2 regions of the Priestia sp. SRI_019 genome follow, and region 1 is predicted to be linked to the other one. Evidence: riboswitches for the same ligand, from Rfam matches in the RefSeq annotation. Region 1 holds a riboswitch; the other holds the start of a gene.
What was found. A riboswitch is a leader RNA that binds a small molecule or an ion and turns the genes downstream of it on or off. The one in region 1 is predicted to bind preQ1.
Positions count from the first base shown of each region.

Region 1 (4,188 bases):
ACGGTCGTTACAGGAGCAATTGCGTTAGGGTCAGTTTACTTTTTAGCAGGTATCTTTTCGTTTTTCTTAACGGTTTTTTCATAAAAAAATCCACCAAGAGGTGGATTTTTTATTTAGCAGCGGCTTTTGTTTCATGAGGCGAATTGCCGATAAATCCAAATTTTCCGCCGACAACTTCTTTTACTTCGTGGATGACAATAAAAGAATTCGGGTCAATTTGCTGGATTTTCTTTTTAATTTTTAATAACTCGTTCTTTTTAATAACAACGTAAATAATACGTTTATCTTTGTTGGCGTAGTAGCCGTATCCGTAAAAGATGGTGGCTGCATTTCCAAATTCACTGGTGATGACTTGCGCTATGTCTTTATATTGATCGGACATAATCGTCATTGCTTTTTTGTTGTGGAAACCTTCGATAACGACATCTACGATTTTGGCACAAAGATAGACGAATATAAAAGTATAGAGCATGTTATTGACGCCAATAGCGAAAACCGATGCTAAAATAATGACACTGTCCATGTAGAACATGCTTTTAGAGATATTATAGCCTTTTGTATAGTTTAATAAATAAGCTAAAAGCGTTGTTCCACCAGTCGATCCATCTGCGATAAAAATGAGAGCAAGTCCTGTTCCCATTAGTAAAGCCCCGAATACAATTCCTAAAATCATGTCGTGAACGTGAAAAGGAATATAGCTGACTAGACCGAGGAAAACGGACGTCATGACGGCTCCTAGAATCGTATAAAGAATCGTTTTTTTTGTTAGAAATTTATAGGCTAAGGCAATAAATATAAGGTTTACAAGAAATGTGCTGATACTTGTAGGGATATGAAATAAATAATATAAAACAAGAGCAATACCAACCGTACTTCCGTCACCTAATTTATTTGGAATGACGAAAAAATCAATGGATGCAGCAACTAAAAGTGCGCCGACGATAATTAAGATGATGTCTTTATAGATTGTTTTCAATATGCAAACCTCCTTGATTATTAGGATATTTTCATGTTTAATCTTGTTTTTACTAGTGTTTCACAAATGATAAAATAAAAAACGTCTTAGAAATTGTCTAGTTATAAAACTGATCAACTTCTAAGACGAAGAATTACGATACGTGTATAGGTCTTAATCCGACTTTTCTATGCTTCGATGTCACCGATTATATAAACCTCTGACCGCTATGTCAACGCTGTGAGAGATGTTCAACTTTTCAAAAAATAGAAGGCGGTTTCCTACATAAAAAAAGAATCCTTTGCGATGACGCAAAGGATTTTCAAATTTATTGGAATAGGGGGAATACGTTATTAGGATTACCATTTTCATAAATTAATATACCTTTATTTTTTTAAAAGATTTATTTGTTAATGACGATTGAAAGTTTGTAATTCACATGCTGATTTAGCTCTGTCAAAAAATCATTTAGTTCTTCATTTGAATGAAATTTGCATTCTAGTAAATAGCAGCCATCGCCGCTGATTTTAAAGTTGTTGATAACGTACTCCTGCTGACTTTCTAAAAATGTAAGGTAGGGGTGGTGATGAATGCTCTGCGTATAGATATTTAAAAATGCATGGATGGTGTAGCCGAGTTTTCGTTCATCAATGTTAATTGTATAGCCTTTGATAATCCCTTCATCTTCTAACTTTAATACTCTAGCAGAAGCGGCTTGTCCGGTTAAATGCACTTTTTCTCCTAATTCTTTCATCTTTATACGTCCATTTTTTGATAGCTCTTCTAGTATGCGCTTATCTGTATTATCTAACATAGCTACAAATCCTTTCGTATTTCAAATCAAAAGGGTTAACTACTTGATGTCACCTATGTATACTGATACGTCTTCTATTTTATACTAAAGAAAAGTAAGAAAAAAGAGCAGTCAATATGCAAGGTATAGAAACCGGCAGTAGTTTGTAAACAGCTAGATTGACGAAAGCTTAAGCATGCTGTATGATTCTTTGAGTGTTTACGTGGTTCGTAACCATCCCACGTTAAAAAACTAAGGAGAGAATAGTAAGATGAATATAAGAACACTTTGCGTCAACGGTCTTTTAGCTGCTATGTATATTGCTGTCAGCATGCTAATCCAGCCGTTTGGCTTCACCAATATCCAATTTCGTATATCGGAAATGTTCAATCACTTAATTGTGTTTAATAAAAAGTACGTGTACGGCATTGTGCTAGGAGTATTTCTGACGAATTTGTTTTTTTCACCAATGGTCGCTTATGATCTGGTGTTTGGGGTAGGACAATCCGTGCTATCATTACTCATTACCATTTTTTCTATGCGCTACATTAAAAATATGTGGGCTCGTATGCTTGTTAATACACTTGTATTTACGTTCACGATGTTTATTATTGCTTTTGAGCTGCACCTAGCATTTGACTTGCCATTTTTCTTTACGTGGCTAACAACAGCCGTTGGTGAGTTTGTTGTTATGCTTGTTGGAGCACCAATTATGGCAGCAATTAATAAACGTGTACAATTTAATAAGCTAGTTGGATAAAAAAGATGTGGCTGTGATAAATCTCACAGCCACATCTTTTTTTCTTTGTTATTCTATAAGTGTAGTGATAAACCCCTTATTATTGAAGAGCTTTTCACGCATGGACAAATTACCCATATCTAGCATGTGAAAAGAGCAGGTCGCGTTTGCGATCTGCTCTTTTTGCGTAAGGCAATAGGAAGTATTCGGTTAGATTATTTTGAAAGAAGGAGTGACAAATCTCACAGCACATTCTTTTTTCTTTTGTTACGATATACATATAGTTGGCAAACTCCTTATCGAAAAGTTTTTCGCACAACAACACATTACCTATGCGTAGCAATTAAAAAAGCAGACCGATAACGGTTTGCTTTTTTAATTGTATTTTTTACCATTAAATAACTTTTTTGAGTTATAATTGTAAAATAACCTTTGTTACTAGAGAAGGGATTGTTTTTTGAATAGGAAGTTAGCAATTCTTGTTTTATTAGCGTTAGCTATTGATGAGCCCGACGTAAAGTGCATAGGGTATTGGAATAAGCTTGATGATTACCATCAATTTTCTTTTGGAGGATCCTTGAAGCAAGAATAATATATAACTATTTGTTAAATGGTGGAACTGAGCGTAAGGATTGATAAAGGCGGTGAATGAACAGTGAGTGTAGACACGGATAGATTGATTAGCTTTTTTATTTTATGGGGAACACCCGCTGTTTTTAGTATAGTAGAGTACTTTAAACTGAGTAAAACTGAAAAAAAAGAAGCGATACGAGACTTAATATCTTTAAAATCTATTGTAACAACAGGATTTATATTGACCGGAGGAGTGATGGCGAGTTTAGGCAGGTTGTTATCTCTGCTGCCTCTCCACGTTATAGGTACTTTTATTTTAGCTATTGGTGGTATCGTGGGCGCTGTTGAAGCATGGAAGACAGAAAAAAAGAAAAGTATTGTTATCCTTGTTTTAATAGTATCTATGATTGCTTTTACATTTGTAATATAAATTCTGCATGTAACAAGAGCTGCTCAACCCGTGAGCAGCTCTTATCAGTTTCTTATTTATTGTGTTTCAAGATGCTGATCTCTTTTCTTTAACGTAAGAGCGAGCAAGAACGAAACGACGGCGAAAGCGATGGCTACATAATAGACGGTATGAACCCCGCTTGTCATACTTTTTATTTGTAGCAGCGTTTTATTCGTTTCGTTTGATTGTTGAATAAAGTGCTGAGAAGCCATGGTCATAATACTTGTATACAAAGCGGGTCCAATCGCGCCTGAAACTTGGTTAATCGTATTTGAAATAGCTGAACCGTGGGCATGAAGCGGTTTTGGCACTTGATTTAAAGCAAGCGTCATCACGGGACCGATGCTTAAACCTACGCCAATTGTAAAGGCTGCGTATAAGATGGCTGCAGTCGTCGTGCTTGTTCCGCTTGAAATAGTAGTGAACAAACTTAAAATAAATGTTAAAAGGACTAAGCCCGTTAAAAGCAGCGGTTTAAATCCGATTTTGTCAAACAAACGTCCTCCCACCATAGCTGTTAGAGCCAGCGTTACACCGCCTGGAAGCATAAGAAACCCTGTTTGCAAAGGAGACAGTCCCGCAGCCGTTTGGAAGTATAGCGGCAAAATTAACATCATTGAAAACTGAATCATCATAATAAGAAACATTAAGAAAATCGATCTTGAAAACACAGACGA
Region 1 covers NZ_JBYCZN010000006.1:20,859-25,046, forward strand. Annotated here, with positions in the region: gene AC2YJL_RS23670 (YitT family protein) at 110-976, opposite strand; gene AC2YJL_RS23675 (Lrp/AsnC family transcriptional regulator) at 1,359-1,769, opposite strand; PreQ1 riboswitch class I at 1,966-2,010, shown strand; gene AC2YJL_RS23680 (QueT transporter family protein) at 2,020-2,508, shown strand; gene AC2YJL_RS23685 (hypothetical protein) at 2,945-3,079, shown strand; gene AC2YJL_RS23690 (hypothetical protein) at 3,143-3,490, shown strand; gene AC2YJL_RS23695 (DHA2 family efflux MFS transporter permease subunit) at 3,547-4,188, opposite strand, start outside.

Region 2 (4,188 bases), on a different contig from region 1:
TGAAGCATTAAGGAGAAAGAAAATGGAGGGATTTATCGCCTTACTTGTACTGCTTGCTTATTTGACTAAAAAAACAATGATCAACTTCCGAAAGGAAAAGTATTATCGTGAAATAGCCGTCTACCTTTGTCTTATAGGTTTGGGTCTATTCTTTTGGGGATCGATTACACTCCGTAAAGAAGTTCCTACGCCTCTGTACTTTTTAGAGGCAGTAATTAAGCCTCTTACTAGAACCATTCATCATCTGTTATTCACGTGAGCAAGCATGTAGGAGAGAAGGTGTGTATGATGCAAATAAAGGAATTTATTAGTCCAAAACAATTTCTTTTTTTAATTTATGTTTTTTGTATCGGAAGCGCCATCTTGGCAGTTCCGGCTACGTTATTAGAGACGAATAGACAAAATGCGTGGTTTTGCGGTGTGCTTGCTATTGGCTTTGCACTTTTAATCGTTGCGGTGCTTTTATGGCTGATTCAGCGTTACCCTCAGCAAACGTTCATTCAAATAGCTAAACAGGCGCTAGGTCCTTATGCCGGAACGTGTATTTCTCTTATTTACATTTTCTTTATGTTCATTCAATCTACGTTTTCGCTTCGAGACATCAGTACATTTATGACCACTCAAATTGTCCCTGAAACGCTGCCTACGTGGATTCATGCCCTTGTTCTTTTAGCTGTTATATACGGAGGGTATCTAGGTATTGAAGTGGTAGCGAGAACCGCGGAAATCTTTTTGCCGTGGATTGTGGTCCCCTTTTTATTGTTAATTGTTTTAAATGTTCCTCAGATGAAAATTGATCGTCTTTACCCTTTGTTTGAATTCCGCATGGCTGATTTAGTGTTAGGGACCACGTATTTCTTAGGAAATCCGTTTATGGAATTGATTTTTGTGCTAATGATTACGCCTCATATAAAAGATGGCAAAAAGGTAAAAAGAATGTTTGTTATCGGCACTGTCGCATCGGGTTTGACGATTACGATTGCAGTTGCGGCTTGTATATTAGCTCTTGGTGCGAATATTGCGTCGATGCACAGCTACCCAGTTTATTTATTAGGAAAAATGATTTCGTTAGGTGCAACGATTCAGCATGTTGAAGTATTAGTAGCTATTATTTGGATGTTATCTATCTTTTTCAAAGTTGTCATTGTGTTCTATGCTATTCAGTTAAGTATCGTCCAATTGTGTAATTTACGGGTGCGCAATTTTTTAAGCTTTCCTTTAGGTCTAATTATTACAGGCGTGGCGTATTACATTATTCCCAATACAGCGTACTTCAATTATTTTGAAAAATATTACTGGCCGTTTTATTTATTTGTACTAAGCGTTTGTTTTCCGTTGTTATTTATTGCTCTTTCTTATATAAAGAAAAATAAGGCAGCTAAAGGCGATAGAAGCCAACAAACATAGCATTATTTATAAGCATGTGGTATAATACGATGACAATTCAAGAAGAAACGCCGTACACGTTTGTATACGTACGGGAGAGGTTCGAAAACTCCCTCTATAAAAAACTAAGATCATCGTTGATGACAAAAGACACGGTTTTAGCGTGTCTTCTTTCACGTGCTTTTCTATCAACACGTCTTTGTGACGTGTATGCTGGCGAGGACGTGTATCTTAGTTGCTTTTTAGGGAGATTGCTGGAAAAGAGCAGTCTCTTTTTTGTGTTATAAAATTAGTCACAAAGGGAACGAACGGTTCAATAAAGTTTCTTCTTCTTTTGATTTCAATCAAAAAGGAGACGAACAGTAATGATGAAAAATGAAAAAGCGATTGTTGTATTTAGCGGAGGTCAAGATAGCACAACATGTCTATTTTGGGCTTTGAAAAACTTTAAAGAAGTAGAAACGGTTACTTTTCAATACGGTCAGCGTCATAGCCAAGAGATAGAGGTAGCAAAAGCTATCGCAGCTGATTTAGGTGTGAAGCATACCGTACTAGATATGTCACTTTTAAATCAATTAGCACCAAATGCCTTAACGCGAGATGATATTGAGATCGAGCAAAAAGAAGGAGAGTTGCCTACAACGTTTGTGGACGGCCGCAATCTGTTATTTTTATCATTTGCATCCGTGCTGGCTAAAAACAGCGGAGGCCGTCATATCGTAACAGGCGTTTGTGAAACTGATTTTTCGGGATATCCAGACTGTCGAGACGTATTTGTGAAATCGTTAAACGTCACGCTTAATTTATCAATGGACTTTGAGTTTGTGATTCACACGCCGCTTATGTGGATTGATAAAGCAGAAACGTGGGCGTTAGCGGATGAGCTAGGAGCGCTTGAATATGTGCGTGAAAAAACATTAACGTGCTACAACGGTATTGTTGCTGACGGATGCGGCGAATGTCCTGCATGTCAATTGCGAAAACGCGGGTTAGATCAATACCTGCAAACAAAAGAAGGAGGAGAGAAATAATGTTGCAACAAATGTATCCTCAAGTATTTCATAACTATGAATATGAACTGAACAAAGATATGCAGTTTGCTGCGGCACATTTTGTTCCTCACACAGAAGCAGGTAAATGCCGTCAAGTCCATGGACATACGTATTTTGTAAATCTAACTGTTGCCGGAGATACATTAGACGAAGCGGGCTTTTTAGTAAACTTTGCGCTATTGAAAAAAATTGTTTCTGGTCAATTTGATCATACATTATTGAACGATCATTCTATCTTTAACGAAGAAAATCCAAATGATTTTCCTACAACTGAAGTTGTTGCTCGTAAAATTTATGAGTTGGTTCAAGAATATCTAGACACACTACCAAATAAGCCTTCTTGCGTACAAGTATTCGTGCGGGAAACGCCGACAAGTTACGTAGTTTACCGCCCAAAGAAGGTGAAAAAACGTGGCTAATACAATTCCAGTACTTGAAATATTCGGACCAACGATTCAAGGGGAAGGAATGGTTGTAGGACGTAAGACGATGTTTGTTCGTACCGCAGGCTGTGATTATTCCTGCAGCTGGTGTGATTCAGCTTTTACGTGGGATGGATCAGCTAAAAACGATATTCGTCAGCTAACAGCAGAACAAATTTGGACGGAGCTAAAAGAAATTGGAGGCGAGTGCTTTGATCACGTCACCATTTCTGGAGGGAACCCTGCGCTTATCAAGGCGATTGGTTCACTTGTAGAGCTTTTGCACAGTCAAGGGGTAAAAGCAGCTCTTGAAACACAGGGAAGCCGTTATCAGGATTGGTTCCTAAAGATCGATGATTTAACGATTTCCCCTAAGCCTCCAAGTTCATTAATGAAAACAAATTTCCCCGTATTGGACGATATTATAGAGACATTAATAAAGGAAAAACGCATGGCACATATAAGCATAAAAGTCGTTGTATTTAATGATGAGGACTTTGAGTATGCAGCGTCTGTTCATGAACGTTATCCTGAGGTTCCATTTTTTGTTCAGGTAGGCAACGAGGACTTAACGACAATCGATAATGCGTCGTTAACACAAGAATTGCTTAAAAAGTATGAGTGGTTAATCGATAAGGCAGTGGCAGCTAAAAACATGAACGATGTAAGAGTTCTGCCGCAGGTTCACGCCCTTGTTTGGGGAAATAAACGAGGCGTGTAAGCGCATAGCAAAAAATTTACAAAGAAAAATAAAAACAGATATATACAAAATAAAAAAACGCTGTTAGAATGACAATCGTAGAAAGAGAGGAAATGCAAATGAGCGGTCGAAAAGATGAAGAATTAGAAGGTGTATCACTCCTTGGAAATCAAGGAACAAATTATTTGTTTGAATATTCACCAGAGATTCTAGAAGCATTTGATAACAAACATCCAAATCGTGATTATTTTGTGAAATTCAACTGTCCGGAATTTACGAGCTTATGTCCAAAAACAGGTCAGCCGGATTTCGCAACCATTTATATTAGCTACATTCCAGATGAAAAAATGGTAGAAAGCAAGTCGTTAAAGCTTTATTTGTTCAGCTTCCGTAACCATGGAGATTTCCATGAAGACTGTATGAATATTATTATGAATGACTTAATTAAACTGATGAATCCAAGATATATTGAAGTATGGGGAAAATTCACACCACGCGGCGGGATTTCAATTGATCCATATACAAACTATGGCCGTCCCGGTACGAAGTATGAAGAAATGGCTAATTATCGCCTGATGAATCATGATTTATACCCAGAAACAATTGATAATCGTTAATTCGAACAAAC
Region 2 covers NZ_JBYCZN010000002.1:1,425,640-1,429,827, reverse strand. Annotated here, with positions in the region: gene AC2YJL_RS17535 (Ger(x)C family spore germination protein) at 1-11, shown strand, start outside; gene AC2YJL_RS17530 (hypothetical protein) at 23-259, shown strand; gene AC2YJL_RS17525 (GerAB/ArcD/ProY family transporter) at 286-1,407, shown strand; PreQ1 riboswitch class I at 1,478-1,521, shown strand; gene queC (7-cyano-7-deazaguanine synthase QueC) at 1,752-2,417, shown strand; gene queD (6-carboxytetrahydropterin synthase QueD) at 2,417-2,857, shown strand; gene queE (7-carboxy-7-deazaguanine synthase QueE) at 2,850-3,581, shown strand; gene queF (preQ(1) synthase) at 3,680-4,177, shown strand.
Region 2: linked by a shared signal. The riboswitch ahead of queC (7-cyano-7-deazaguanine synthase QueC) and the one ahead of AC2YJL_RS23680 (QueT transporter family protein) in region 1 are both predicted to bind preQ1.